DNA from 2 places in the Ciceribacter sp. L1K23 genome. Region 2 is predicted to be linked to the other one. Evidence: riboswitches for the same ligand, from Rfam matches in the RefSeq annotation. Region 2 holds a riboswitch; the other holds the start of a gene.
What was found. A riboswitch is a leader RNA that binds a small molecule or an ion and turns the genes downstream of it on or off. The one in region 2 is predicted to bind cobalamin.
Positions count from the first base shown of each region.

Region 1 (7,455 bases), 120 kb from region 2:
GGAAATCAAGGCTGAGTTTGGACGATTGCACCATGTTCAGCGGTGCCGTCTTCCAGACGTCCTCGCCCTCGGCGGCGTTGTTGACGACCGCGCGCATATTGTCCTGGACATCGGTCTTGCGAGGAGACCGTATCGGTTTTTTCACGGCCTCCGACGCATAGGCGGCGGTATGGGCCGACACTGTGACTACTTGGGTCATGGCCTTACCACTTTGTTTATCTCTCTAATATAACAGCCCCTGCTTGTACGGTTCTTTAAATTAAAGCCTAGAATTTTAACGGTTCAACGGAGGGTGCGACATGGCGCCTCCGGCCGGTCGCTTGCGTTTGCGGACAAACTGGTCAAGCTTGAACAGAGCGTCGGCGGCGCGACCTGTCTGTCAGTGCCTGAAAATGTTAAGACTGCGCCGGCTCGCGATGCCTGAGGGAGGGTTCAGATGATCGTACTCGTGGGTTACGTCAGTATCGAAGGTCAGACACGGAAGATCGCCGAAGCGATCGCGGCGCGGATCGAAAAGGACGGTCACCGCGCCGTTCTCTTCAACGTGATGTCGATGGCGGAGTATGCGCTGGAGCGGCCCGAGGCGGCGATCCTCTGCGCCCCGATCCATGCCGGCCGCTATCCGGCGCCCTTCGTCGATTTCGTCCGCCGCGAGAAGGATTGGCTGTCCTCCGTTCCGAATGCCTTCGTGTCCGTTTCGCTGTTCATCCGCAGCGATATCGACGCAGAACAGGATGAGGCCCGACACTTTCCGGATGCGCTGAAGACTGAAACCGGATGGGCGCCGGATCATGTGCACCATGCCGCCGGTGCCTTCCGCTTCAGCGAGTACGATTTCTTCAAGCGCTGGATGATGAAGCGCATGGCGGAGCGGGAAGGCGCACCATCGGACACCGGTGAGGATGTCGAGTTCACCGACTGGAGCGAAATCGACCGGTTTGTGTCCGTTTTCCTGTCGTCGGCTGACCGCTGACAGGGTGCAAACAACGACGGCCGGATGTAAGGTCTGGACGAATCTTGTCCGCGTTCGATGCCGGAGTCCCTATGCTGCATGTCCTTCTCGTCGCCCTCGGCGGCGCTAGCGGCTCGGTCTGCCGCTATCTCGTCGGTCTTTTGACATTGCGCTGGTTCGGGCCGGCCTTCCCCTGGGGCACGTTGACCGTCAACGTCGTGGGCTCTCTGGCGATCGGGCTGTTCGCCGAACTGGTGGCACGGCGGTTCAACGCCTCGGCGGAATTACGACTGCTGATGATCACCGGTTTCCTCGGCGGCTTCACCACGTTTTCGGCTTTTTCCCTGGATTTCATCTCCTTGTTCGAGCGCGGCGCAACAGTTGCGGCAGTGACCTACCTCGTGGCAAGTGTCCTCCTTTCCGTCTGCGCGGTGATTGGCGGTCTGCAGATCGGCCGCATGCTGTTTTGACGGTATCCTCGATAGAGGTTGTCCGAAGGCGGTGAAATGCAGTAAAGCCGGCGTCTGACAAGCAAGACGCGGCGTTTCGGCCGCGCGCACGGAAGAGAACCCATGGCCGGCATAGAGCATATCAAGGTGGACGCGGACGAGGCGGGCATGCGCCTCGACCGGTGGTTCAAGGTGCACTATCCGGGACTGGGCTTCGGAGCGCTGCAGAAGCTGTTGCGCTCCGGGCAGATCCGTGTCGATGGCGGCCGGGTGAAAAGCGACAGCCGCGTGCAGCCGGGCCAACTCATTCGAATTCCGCCGATGGATATCGATCCGAAAAGCCCGAAGACCGGGCCGATCGCCGGCAAGGATCTGAAGCATGCCGGCGATGCGGAATTGCTGTCTCGCATGCTCTTGCACGAGGACGAGAAGGTATTCGTCTTGAACAAGCCGGCGGGGATCGCGGTGCAGGGCGGTTCCGGCGTCACGCGGCACATCGACAAGATGCTCGAGGCCTGGACCAGCCGAAAGGGCGAGAAACCGCGCCTTGTGCACCGTATCGACCGCGACACCTCCGGCGTTCTGGTCGTCGCGCGGACGCGCGGTGCGGCCCAGAAACTGACGGCGGCTTTCCGCGAGCGCGATACGAAGAAGACCTACTGGTCGCTGGTCAAGGGCGTGCCGCGCAAGCGGGAGGACAAGATTTCCACCTGGCTGGTCAAGGAGCCGACGATCGACGGCGACCGCATGCGGATCGCCAAGCATGGCGAGGAGGGGGCGGACCACGCAGTCTCCTACTATCGCGTCGTGGACACGGCTGCGCAGAACCTCGCCTGGCTGGAAATGGAACCGTATACCGGCCGTACCCACCAATTGCGCGTGCACGCTTTGCACATCGGGCATCCGATCATCGGCGATCCGAAATACTTCATCGACGACCACAACTGGGAATTCCCGGGCGGTATCCAGAAGCGGCTCCATTTGCACGCGCGCCATATCGACATTCCGCATCCGGACGGCGGGCGGCTGCGCGTCACGGCGCCGCTACCTCTGCATATGGTGCAGAGCTGGAACCTGCTCGGCTTCGATGTCGATGGGCCAGAGGCAGATATCGAATGAAGCTCGTGCTCTTCGACTGCGACGGGACGCTGGTCGACAGCGCGGGGTTGATCCATGCAGTGATGGAGAAGACTTTCGAGCGGTTTGGCTCCCCACCTCCGACCCTTGCGGCGACCAAGGCGATCATCGGGCTCACGCTCGATATCGCGATCGCGCGGTTGCAAGGGAAGTCGCATGTCGACGACGAAGCGATCGAGATGACCGCGTACTACAAGTCGATTTTCTCGGATGTCCGAGGCAGCGGGGCAGCCACAGAGCGGCGTTTCGACGGCATCGCCGAGGTTATTGCTACGCTTGCCGCGCGGGACGACGTGCTGATCGGGGCGGTGACAGGAAAGTCGCGGCGCGGGCTGGACCTGATCCTTGATTCGAACGGCTGGCGGGACCATTTCTTCGTCAGCCGCACCGCCGACGATTGTCCGTCGAAGCCACATCCGGCCATGGTGACGGAATGCTGCGACCAGAGCGGCATCTCGCCGGCGGAGACGGTCGTCATCGGCGACGCGATCTACGACATGCAGATGGCGAAGGCGGCGGGTGCTGCAGCGATCGGCGTCTCCTGGGGCTACTGTTCCGTCGAGGAGCTTTGGCAGGCCGGCGCCGACGCGGTGGTGGAGCGCCCCGCCGATCTTCTGGCCTATATTCACAAGGGGTAACCCGATGCGCGATGAACTTTCTGATATCTTCGGCACATTCGTGCCTGAGCCCAGCCACGAAGATCCGGTCCGCCGAGCGCAGATCCAGATGAAGCGGCCTCTGCCGAAGAAATTCTACGAAAACGTAAGCGTGGAGGCAGATGGCGACAGCTTCGCCGTCAAGCTCGACGGGCGACCCGTAAAGACGCCTGCCAGGAATACGCTTCTCCTTCCGACCACACCGCTCGCCGAACTTGTGGCGGTTGAATGGCGGGCGCAGAAGGATGTGATCGATCCGGCGACCATGCCCGTGACCAGGCTTGCCAACACCGCAATCGATGCCGTGGCCGAACAGGTCGACATGGTGGCGGCGGAAATTCTCCGCTTTGCGGGCACGGACATGATCTTTTATCGCGCCGACACGCCGCAGGAGCTGGTGGAGCGCCAGAACCTCTCGTGGAATCCCCTGCTGGACTGGGCCGCGGAGACCTTTGGGGCGCGCTTCATCCTGGCTGTCGGTGTGATGCACCAGGAGCAGCCAGAAGCGGCGATCGCCGCATTCGAAAAGGCGCTTGCCAGGCATCGCGATCCTTTCGCGCTCTCGGCTTTGCACGTCATGACAACCCTCACGGGCTCGGCGCTCATCGGCCTCGCGCTGTCCGAAGGGCGGATTTCGTTGGAAGAGGCATGGTCTCTGGCCCACCTCGACGAAGACTGGACGGACGAGCATTGGGGTATCGACGCGGAAGCGGCCCATCGCCGGGCCAAGCGGTTCGAGGAAATGGCCGCGGCTTATGGTGTATTTTCGGCCCGTCGCGGCTGAGTTAACCACCCGCTAACCATAAATCAGGAATGTCGAAAAAGACGAAACGTCTTTTCGGGATTCCCCATGCAGCGATTCCTTCTCCGTCTCCTTGCGATTATCGCGGTGGTCGCCGTACTGCCCTCCTGCATTCTCACGGGGCGCGAGCCGATCCGCCGGCCATTGATGTATGATGTCAGGGACGTTGCGGTGATCGGTGCCGCCGACGTGCCTCTCGTCGTGCTTGCTGGCGTTGACCGCCGTGTCGCTGCGGCAGTCAATGCCACCCGCCGCAATGTTCCGCTGCAAAGGGTCGTGCTGACGGTGAAGTTCGACGATTATCGTCCGGTACAGGCCTACGGTGACAGGCGTGCGAGCGTGCGCTTCAAGGTGACAGCCGCCGACATCGACACCGGCAATCCCGTGGCAGCGGGAACCTTCATTGTTCACAGTTCTACCGACAATCCCCGTATCGCCGACGAGAACCTTGCGGAAGAGGCAGCAGCGCGAATTCGCTTCGCCTTCTCCTTGCAAACGCCTCGCCTGCCTCCGCCCCGCCCGAAGCCGCGGACCACGTCGACCAAGCTGAAAGCGGATGCTCCGGCTGTGGCCGCGCCAGCCTCGGTTACCGCGCCTGCGGTGGTGCCCGCGCCGACCGTTGCGCCGGCTGCTGCGCCCGTGGTTCCATCGGGCACCAATGTTGAGGAAGGTGCTAGCGGCAAGATCACCATTGGCGGCGGTTCCACTTGCGACGTGGCAACCGATCCGACCTGCAATCCGTGAACGGCGAAGGTCGCCGGCGCGATTGACTTGCCGATGTCGTCGGCCTAATCAAGTCGGCATGAACGGATGGTTTCCGTCGTCCCGCAAAGGGTGGGCGGAGAGCAAAAGGGAATGCGACAGGACGGACCCATTCCGGGCGTCCCCATCGCAGCCGACCCCGCGACTGTAGAGTGGCGAGGGTCCGTCATCCGGATCTGCCTCGGACACGTCGGGATCAGGGCATGGTGCCTTGGGCGGCGCTACTGGACAGTCCGGAAAAGTCACTGGCGCGGCATGCGCGATCAGCCGGGGTCGGACGCCTCTAGGATCTACGAATCGTCCACCTTTTCGCGATATTGCCGATGCGCCGGGAAGGCGAGACGGACCCGCGTGCCCTTGATTGGGCCTTATGCCATGAGCCAGGAGACCTGCCATCCGTGCCGGGCATTTTGCCCAGCCTTGGGGAAGGATTTCCCCGTTGCCAGCACGGAGGTTGTCATGGCGACACAGACGACAGGCGTGGTGTATCCGTACGTCCGGTCAACACGCGATGAGTCCCTGGGCCGCGCTATGAAACGTGCCGAGGCGACACGTCGTGCGTAAGAATTTCTCTTTCCTTTCGATCGCCCTCGGCATCCTGATTGTTGCCGCGACGGCGTTTGCGGTGGTTCCGTCTTTTCAGGACGATCCGATAACGACCCAGCAGACCGTTGATGGACTTTCTTCTGCGTCTGCTGAGATTACGAGCCCTGTTGTGACATCGACCTATTCCCTGCACCCTTCTGACGGATCTGCCGGAAGGCCGACCGCGACTTTTCCAGCCTTTGCGGCGCGGGGCGGCGGCATTTATGCGACGGATGCGATGGAGGCAAGATGAATAGGACCATTCTCGTGCTCGGTGGCGCCCGCTCAGGCAAGTCGGCCTTTTCGGAGCGCCTGGCTCGTCAAAGCGGTCTCGATCTGCACTATCTGGCGACAGGCCGCGCCTTTGACGACGAGATGCAGGCGCGTATCGACAAACACAAGGCGGATCGCGCCGGGGATGGCTGGACGACACACGAGGAGCCGTTCGATCTTGCCGATCGTCTGTGGGCTCTCGACTCGCCGGACCGTGTGGTCCTCGTCGATTGCCTGACGCTGTGGATCACGAATCTGATGATGGAGGAGCGCTCCATCGACGCTTCGGCCACCAGCCTCGTGAAAGTTCTTCCGTCGCTCTCGGCGCGGGTGATCGTCGTTTCCAACGAAGTCGGACTGGGCATCGTGCCCGACAACAGGATGGCGCGGGAGTTTCGCGACCATGCCGGCCGTCTTCACCAGCGCGTCGCCGAGGTGGTGGCGCAAGTCTATTTCGTGGCGGCCGGATTGCCGCTCAAGATGAAGGGTTGAACCATGTTGCAGCAGAAAATTCCCGCTACCGTGATCACCGGCTTTCTCGGTGCCGGCAAGACCACCATCATCCGCAACATGCTGACCAATGCCGGCGGCAAGAAGATCGCGCTGATCATCAACGAGTTCGGCGATCTCGGCGTCGACGGCGAGGTTCTGAAGGGCTGCGGGGCGGAGAACTGCACGGAGGATGACATCATCGAGCTCACCAATGGCTGCATCTGCTGCACGGTGGCCGATGACTTCGTGCCGACCATGCAGAAGCTGCTCGACCGCGATATCAAGCCTGATCATATCGTCATCGAAACCTCCGGTCTTGCTCTGCCGCAGCCGTTGGTCGCAGCCTTCAACTGGCCCGACATCCGCACCCGCGTGACGGTTGACGGTGTTGTGACGGTGGTCGATAGCGTCGCGGTCGCGGCGGGCCGGTTCGCCGACGACCATGATGCGGTCGCCGCCCAGCGGGCCGGAGACGAGAGCCTTGATCACGAAAGCCCGATCGAGGAACTGTTCGAGGATCAGCTGACCTGCGCCGACCTGATCGTGCTCAACAAGACCGATCTGCTCGATGCCGCTGGTGTCGCGGCCGTGCGCGCCGAGGTGACCGGCCGTACCGCGCGCAAGCCGGCGCTAATCGAGGCGAGGAACGGCGAGGTGCCGTCGCTCGTCCTGCTCGGGATCGGGGCGAGCACGGAGGACGACATCGAAAACCGCAAGTCGCATCACGAACTGGAGCACGAGGCGGCCCACGCCGCCGGCGACGATCACGATCACCTGCACCATCACGATCACGACGAGTTCGAAAGCTTTGTGCTGAAGCTGCCTCCGATCGCCGATCCGGCGGCCTTCGTCGAGAAGCTGAAGGACGTGATCGCCACCCATGACGTGCTGCGCCTCAAGGGTTTCATTGACGTGCCCGGCAAGCCGATGCGTCTTGTCCTGCAGGCGGTCGGCAGCCGCGTCGACACCTATTTCGACCGTCCCTGGACGAGCGGCGACAAGCGCGAGACGCGCCTGGTGGTGATCGGCCTGCACGAGTGGGACTACGGCGCCGTGGTCGAGGCGGTGCAGGCGGCGGCCGGCTGATCAATGCATCTTCTGCTCGCCCAGAAAGGCTCGATCAGCGACGGGGAGGAGGCGATCGACCTCGGGCAGACGCCCGGCGACATCCTCGTCCTGTCTGCGGCCGACACGGAGCTCGCAGCGATCGCAGCCGCTGCTGCTGCTGGCCGTGAGGGCGGGCCATCCGTGCGACTGGCTAGCTTGATGAGCCTCAAGCACCCGATGTCGGTCGACACCTATGTCGAGCGCACGGCGCGGCACGCAAAGTTGATCGTGGTCAGGGCG
Region 1 covers NZ_JAGRRC010000001.1:1,453,675-1,461,129, forward strand. Annotated here, with positions in the region: gene J5J10_RS06735 (hypothetical protein) at 1-199, opposite strand, end outside; gene J5J10_RS06740 (flavodoxin domain-containing protein) at 437-973, shown strand; gene crcB (fluoride efflux transporter CrcB) at 1,045-1,422, shown strand; gene J5J10_RS06750 (RluA family pseudouridine synthase) at 1,525-2,520, shown strand; gene J5J10_RS06755 (HAD-IA family hydrolase) at 2,517-3,176, shown strand; gene J5J10_RS06760 (ATP12 family protein) at 3,181-3,978, shown strand; gene J5J10_RS06765 (hypothetical protein) at 4,045-4,740, shown strand; cobalamin riboswitch at 4,791-5,170, shown strand; gene J5J10_RS06770 (hypothetical protein) at 5,315-5,596, shown strand; gene cobU (bifunctional adenosylcobinamide kinase/adenosylcobinamide-phosphate guanylyltransferase) at 5,593-6,108, shown strand; gene cobW (cobalamin biosynthesis protein CobW) at 6,112-7,194, shown strand; gene cobN (cobaltochelatase subunit CobN) at 7,198-7,455, shown strand, end outside.
Region 1: it holds a riboswitch for cobalamin, as region 2 does, so the genes downstream of both, J5J10_RS06770 (hypothetical protein) here and bluB (5,6-dimethylbenzimidazole synthase) in region 2, are expected to answer to the same signal.

Region 2 (7,455 bases):
GTCGGCCTCGCGCACGCCCTGCGCATAGGTTGCGAGGGAAGCATGAGCTGACGGCGAGAGCACGTCGCTCTCCACGCCTACCGTGTTCTTGACATAGCGGTTCGCCTCATAAGGTCCATGACCCTGCAGCGTCACGGCGAAGAAGAAGAACGGCGCGCTGCTGCGATCGGCCTCGCGGATCAGGCTGTCGGTAAGCGAGGCATCGGAGGCGAAGATGCCGCGCTTTTCCATTGCCGGCAGATTTTCCTCCGACAGGAAGCTTTCGAAGCCGAGGTGGCTATAGACGCTGCCGCGGTTCCAGAACCAGCTCTGGAAGGGGTGAAAGGCCTTGGCCACATATCCCTTGGAGCGGAAGAAGGTGGCGAGCGAGGGAAGCTCGCCCCGGATATATTGCTGGTAGGGAATGCTGCCATAGGGCAGGAAGGCGTTCGAAAAACCGGTCAGAGCCTCGAACTCGACATTGGCGGTCATGCCGCCGAATTCCGGCGAGAATACCTGGCCCGACTGGTTGGCGCGGATGACCGGCATCGGATCCTTGGAGAGCTCGACATTCGACAGTCGCGTCGGGTCCCACAGCGATTCACTCATGACGACGATCACGTCTGGCTGACGGCTCGGGGAATAGCCGTAGACATTGCCGGGCGAGGGGATCATGTCGATCGCTTCGGCGCCATATCCCTCGGGGGCGGTGACATTCGTCATCGGCACGTTGAAGGCAAAGGCGAGCAGGAAGCCGTTGTGGCGATAGTTTTCCTGCTGATCCCACATCATCGGGATCATGTTCAGCCGGTCGCGCAGCTCGTAGAAGCGGGTGTAATCGAGCAGCGGGACGAAGGCCACAAGAAGCGGCACGGCAACGACAAGCCGCAGAGCCCGGCCGCCTATGGGAATGGCGTTGAAATTGCGCCGGCCGAAGATCCACATGTAGACCAGGAGGGCGCAGACGACGAGAAGGCCGATCCCGGCCGCCACGGCCTTCAGCGGCTGGGCTGCGGCCATCACGGGCAGCAGTTCGGCGATCTGCCGGCCGAACAGCATGTCGCTTGGGTAGAGTGGGTCGGACAGATAGAGCTGCTTCTGGCTGGAGAAGAAGGCAAGCAGCAGAGCGGCCGGGAAAAGGACCAGCGCGGCCTGGTGCGCGCGGCCGAACAGCGCGTCGAGCCCGAGGAAGACGAGGAACAGCACGCCGACGACCGCGAGACCCGGGCGATCCGGGGCCAGGAGATAGTTGCCGATGTCGACGATGCTGCCACGGGAGATCCATTCGGTGACGAAAACCAGAAGCAGCGCGAGCGCTCCGGATATCGCCATGCGGCTGGCGCAACGGATGACAAACCGCGCATTGCCGACCTCGAGCGAGCGGCCATTCGCCGGCATGGCGGCGGTCACAGCGGTGGTGTCGGAGGCAGTGTCGGCCAACTCGGTTCTCCAGCGATGGTTCGGATTGGCCAGTTTCGAAAAATCCGGCCTTCATGACGATTGCGTCATATCACTGTCACATTACTGTCATGAACGCCAGATGAACCGGCGGCGGGGAACTTTGTTCCGGCGAAAAAATTTTGCGGTGCGAAGAAGGGGCTTGCGAGGCGGCTTCGCGATTGCGATCGGTGGGCGCGCACGGTAGAGGAATGGACATGACCGACACGCCTTCACGCACCGACACACTCCGCATTTCCATCGCCCAGCTGAACCCGACCGTGGGTGACGTGACGGGCAACCTTGCCAAGGCCCGCGAGGCGCGTGCGGAGGCCGCCGCCCATGGGGCGGACCTGGTGATGCTGACGGAACTCTTCATCTCCGGCTATCCGCCGGAAGACCTCGTGCTCAAGCCGGCCTTCCTGAAGGCCTGCCTGACGGCGGTCGAGGAACTGGCCGCCGAGACGGCCGACGGCGGTCCGGGCGTGGTGATCGGCTTTCCGCGCCAGTGCGAGGCCGGGCGGCACAATTCGGTGGCGCTGCTCGACGGCGGCAAGATCGTCGCGATCCGCGACAAGGTCGATCTGCCGAACTACGGAGAGTTCGACGAGAAACGCGTCTTTGTCGCCGGCGACATGCCGGGACCGGTTAATTTCAGGGGGGTTCGGATCGGCATTCCGATCTGTGAGGATATCTGGGGCGATCTTGGCGTCTGCGAGACGCTGGCGGAATCGGGGGCTGAAATCCTGCTCTCGCCGAACGGCTCTCCGTACTATCGCGGCAAGGTCGACGTGCGACACCAGGTGGTGCTCAGGCAGGTGATCGAGACTGGATTGCCGATGGTCTATGCCAACCAGCTGGGCGGCCAGGACGAACTCGTCTTCGACGGCGCGAGCTTTGCCTTCAACGCCGACAAGACGCTCGCCTTCCAGATGAGCCAGTTCGAGCAGACGCAATACGTATCGACGTGGAAGCGCTCGGCCGACGGCTGGCGCTGCGACAGCGGCCCGGTGTCGAAAATCCCGACGGCCGAGGAGGCGGACTACCGCGCCTGCATGCTGGGCTTCCGCGATTACGTCAACAAGAACGGATTCAAGAGCGTGGTGCTCGGCCTTTCGGGCGGGATCGATTCCGCCATCTGCGCGGCGATCGCCGTCGATGCGCTGGGCGAGGAGAGGGTGCGCACCGTGATGCTGCCCTATCGCTACACGTCGCAGGAGAGCTTCACCGATGCCGAAGCCTGTGCAAAGGCGCTCGGCTGCCATTACGATACGGTCCCGATCGCCGAACCGGTGGAAGGCTTCCTGTCGGCTTTGTCGGAGATGTTCGAAGGCACCGAGAGCGGCATCACCGAGGAAAACCTGCAGAGCCGGACGCGCGGCACGATCCTGATGGCGATCTCCAACAAGTTCGGGTCGATGGTCGTGACCACCGGCAACAAGTCGGAAATGTCGGTCGGCTACGCCACGCTCTACGGCGACATGAACGGCGGGTTCAACCCGATCAAGGACCTCTACAAGATGCAGGTCTACGCGTTGTCGGCCTGGCGCAACAGCCACGTGCCGCCCGGTGCGCTCGGGCCTTCGGGCGAGGTGATCCCCGCGAATATCCTGTCCAAGGCGCCGTCGGCCGAGCTTCGCCCCAACCAGACCGACCAGGATTCTCTCCCGCCTTACCCGGTTCTCGACGACATTCTCGAATGCCTCGTCGAAAAGGAGATGTCGGTCGACGAGATCGTCGCCCGTGGCCATGACATCGCGACCGTCCATCGCGTCGAGCACCTGCTTTATTTGGCCGAATACAAGCGCCGCCAGTCGGCGCCGGGCGTGAAGATCACCAAGAAGAATTTCGGCCGCGATCGTCGCTATCCGATCACCAATCGCTTCCGGGATCGTTGAACCCTTCATCGGGAGGAGGCCCGGATGCGCAGTTCGGTCGAGATCTATGACATTGCGACACGCGAATGCGAGGTCGTCTGGCAGACGGAAGACTTGGTCGAGGCGCCCAACTGGTCGCGCGACGGGGATTTCCTCGTTATCAACGGCGATGGCCTGCTCTATGCCCTGCCGCTCGACGAGGACGATCCGGAGCCGGAACTGATCGACACGGGTTTCGCGGTGCGTCTCAACAACGACCACGGGCTTTCGCCCGATGGCGCCTCGATTGCCTTCTCCGACAAGACGCTGTTCGGCAAATCGTGCATCTATATCCTCGGCGACGGGGATGACCAGCCGCGGCAGGTGACGGCCAACATGCCGTCCTACTGGCACGGCTGGTCGCCGGACGGGCGAGAGCTCGCCTATTGCGGCATCCGCGACGACCAGTTCGATATCTATACGATCTCCGTCAACGGCGGCGCCGAGCGGCGACTGACATCGGGCGAGGGCCGCAATGACGGACCCGACTATTCGCCCGACGGACAGTGGATCTATTTCAATTCCAGCCGCACCGGTCTGATGCAGATCTGGCGCATGCATCCCGATGGCACCGGGCTCGAGCAACTGACGTCGGACGGTTACGGCGACTGGTTTCCGCATCCGTCGCCCGATGGCAGCAAGGTGCTGTTTCTCTCCTATGACGCCGACGTCTTCGACCATTCACGCGACAAGACCGTCCGGCTTCGGCTGATGGATGCCGATGGCGGCGATGTCGAGACGCTGTTCGAGTTCTTCGGCGGGCAGGGCAGCATCAATGTGCCCAACTGGTCGCCGGACGGCAGCGCGTTCGCCTTCGTCCGCTATTTCCCGGAATAGCATCCGGGTGTCGCAGGCAGGGCTTTGCCTTGCCCTCCGGGCGCGCTAGAACATCATCGTCAGGTGCCCTCGGCGACGGGGGAGAATCGGGAAGCCGGTGGAAATCCGGTGCGTGCCCAACGCTGTGAGGCGGATGACTTTTCCAGGGAGCGGTTGCTCCGGCCACTGGCGGTTTCGCCGGGAAGGCGGGAAAGGCAGACGAAGCCGAGCCAGAAGACCGGCCTGACGAGATAGGCTTTGCCTGCGTGGACGGCAGGCGGTCGCATGCACCGTTGGGGATTTGACGATGCACGACGAACCGAACGACCATCTCGTGCGGGCCGCTGCCTTTTCGCCGGAAGAGCGGGAAGCGGTCTACCGCGCCATTCATACGCGCCGCGACGTGCGCGACCAGTTCCTGCCCGACCCTCTGCCCGACACCCTCGTGCGTCGCCTGCTGGAAGCCGCCCACGCCGCGCCCTCCGTCGGCTTCATGCAGCCGTGGAACTTCATCGTGGTGCGCGACGAGGCAAAGCGGCAGGCTGTCTGGCAAGCCTTCAGCCGTGCCAACGACGAGGCGGCGGCCATGTTTCCGCAGGAGCGTCGTGACGCATACATGCGGCTGAAGCTGGAGGGCATCCGCAAGGCGCCCGTCGGCATCTGCGTCACCTGCGACCCGACGCGGAGCGGTCCGGTGGTTCTTGGCCGGACCCACAATCCGCGCATGGACAGCTATTCCTCCGTCTGCGCGGTGCAGAACCTCTGGCTCGCGGCGAGGGCTGAGGGGATCGGCATGGGCTGGGTCAGCATCTTCCACCAGGAGGATCTGCGTGTGCTCCTCAACATTCCCGAGCATGTGGAAATCATCGGCTGGTTCTGTCTCGGCTATGTCGAGAGGCTCTATGATCAGCCGGAGCTTGCGATCAAGGGCTGGCGGCAGCGGATGCCGCTCGATGAACTCGTCTTCGAGGAGGCATGGCCTTCGTCCTAAAGGTGTCTGAATTCGATCGGTCGCTTAAAAGCTGCATCATATGTTTAATGTTATTTTAAAGGACGATTACTAATTTCAGCATCACGTAACGGCAACGAGCTGCCTATGCGGGATCATTGATCCCCCTAGGGGCGGTTGCTGCGCACGAGAGTGTTTGAGCGGAGAAATCATGTCTTTTGGAAATGTTAGACTTGGCCGGGCGGTGCCCGTTGCCGTGGCGGGCCTCGTTGCCCTGAGCGCCGGATCGCTTGTCATCTCGGATATTGTTGGTCAGCGGCAGCTCGCTGATGTGATTGACCTGCATGAGCGCACACAGAACGAAGCGCTGCTCATCCGCGAGCTGGTGACGCTCCAGAAGAATGTCGAGCTCTCCGTTGTCAGCACGCAGGAATCGCTGACCGATATTTCGGCTACACAGGGCAGAGACGGTCTCGATGACGGTTTCGCGCTCGCCGAGGAAGAGGCGCGGCATCTGAACGAATATGCGGGTGGCATTACGCAGCTTGCGTCGAAACTCAATTCACCCGAACTGGCCTCCGCCATTGGTCAGCTCGTCGCGCGGTACGATGAGTTCCACGCCGGCGGCATCGAGATGGCCAAGGCCTATATCGCGGGTGGGCCGGAGAAGGGCAATGTCCTCATGGGCAATTTCGACGCCGTGTCCGACGCGCTGCAGGCCGAAGTGGAATCGATGACGTCGATCGTCTCCGGCATCGTCGCGAAAAGCGACGCCGAGGCCGGGGCGGCGCTGGTCAGCGTGCAGGCGAACGGCGCCCGGATGCTGCTGGTTATGGAGCTGCTTGGCGCTTTCACCGTGCTGTGCGGCATCGCGCTGGCGTTTTTCGTGTCGCGGCGCCTGATGCGGCCGTTGACGCGGGCGACCGGCGCCATGAACGGCCTTGCGGAAGGAAAGCTGTCGGTCTCGCTCGACGGCGCCGATCGCGGCGACGAGATCGGAGATCTGGCCCGCGCCTTCGTCAAGTTCCGAGAGAACCTTCTCGCCAAGCAGCAGGCGGACGAGGAAGACAAGCGCCGCAGGCTGGAAATGGACGACATGCGCTCGTCGGAAGAGGCGCGGCGGACCGCCGAATTCAATCGGTCTAAGTCGACGGTCGACGTTCTGGCCGACGCGCTCGACCGTCTTGCCGGGGGTGACCTGACGGCCCGTATCCACACCACCTTCGACGGCGAATACGACCGGCTTCGCCTCAACTTCAACCAGTCGGCGGAGAAGCTTCAGCGGGCGATGACCGATATCTCGAACATCTCCGACGAAATCCGTGGCGACTCGGCCGAGATGCGTTCCGCCTCAGACGGCCTGGCGCGGCGGACCGAGCAGCAGGCGGCAGCGCTCGAAGAGACCGCGGCGGCTCTCGGGCAAATCACCGACACGGTGAAGAACGCCTCCCGTATCGCCGACGAGGCGGGCCAGAAGGTCGCCGAGGCGAGCAAGCGGGCAGACCAGTCGGACGGTATCGTGCGCAACGCGATCAAGGCCATGGGTGACATCGAGCGGAGTTCCTCGCAAATCGGCCAGATCATCGGCGTGATCGACGAGATCGCCTTCCAGACCAACCTGCTCGCGCTCAACGCCGGCGTCGAGGCCGCGCGTGCTGGCGATGCCGGCAAGGGCTTCGCCGTGGTTGCCCAGGAAGTCCGCGAACTGGCGCAGCGGTCCGCGACCGCGGCCAAGGAGATCGCCGCGCTGATCAGTCAGTCGAACGGTGCCGTCAGCAACGGCGTGTCGCTGGTCAACCAGTCCGGCGAAATCCTGTCGCTGATCCAACAGCAGGTGCTCCAGATCAACGATGACATCCGCCACATCGTGACGGGTGCTCGCGAGCAGGCCATGGGCCTCAGCGAGATCAATTCCGCGATTTCGCAGATGGATCAGGTCACGCAGCAGAATGCCGCCATGGTCGAGGAAATGACCGCGTCCGCACACAAACTCGCGGGCGAAGCCGAGGACATGAGCGGCCAGATCGGCCAGTTCCGGCTTTCACAGGAGCGGCAGCCCCGCTTGTCACGCGCCGCGTGACACACCGATACCGCAGGAGCCGCCGATCGGGCGGCTCTTTGCATTTGGGCGGCCAAGCGTCACTGCTGCAGCGGTTGCGGGCCGTCGAGCGCCGGGTTCTTGAGGTCGATGCTGCTTGTTTCCGTCGGCAGGAAGGTCGGTCCGACCTGACGTACCTTGTCCCTGGCCGGATCGTATGGCCGTTCGCGCGCCTCGATCGGTTCATCCGGCTTGGCGGGGCGGGTTCTTATCTGCTTGATCGACGAATAGAGCTGCTCTTCCCGGCCAAGCGATGGCTG
Region 2 covers NZ_JAGRRC010000001.1:1,329,659-1,337,113, forward strand. Annotated here, with positions in the region: gene J5J10_RS06135 (LTA synthase family protein) at 1-1,419, opposite strand, end outside; gene J5J10_RS06140 (NAD+ synthase) at 1,635-3,314, shown strand; gene J5J10_RS06145 (PD40 domain-containing protein) at 3,339-4,169, shown strand; cobalamin riboswitch at 4,214-4,410, shown strand; gene bluB (5,6-dimethylbenzimidazole synthase) at 4,456-5,139, shown strand; gene J5J10_RS06155 (HAMP domain-containing methyl-accepting chemotaxis protein) at 5,309-7,177, shown strand; gene J5J10_RS22690 (DUF2865 domain-containing protein) at 7,237-7,455, opposite strand, start outside.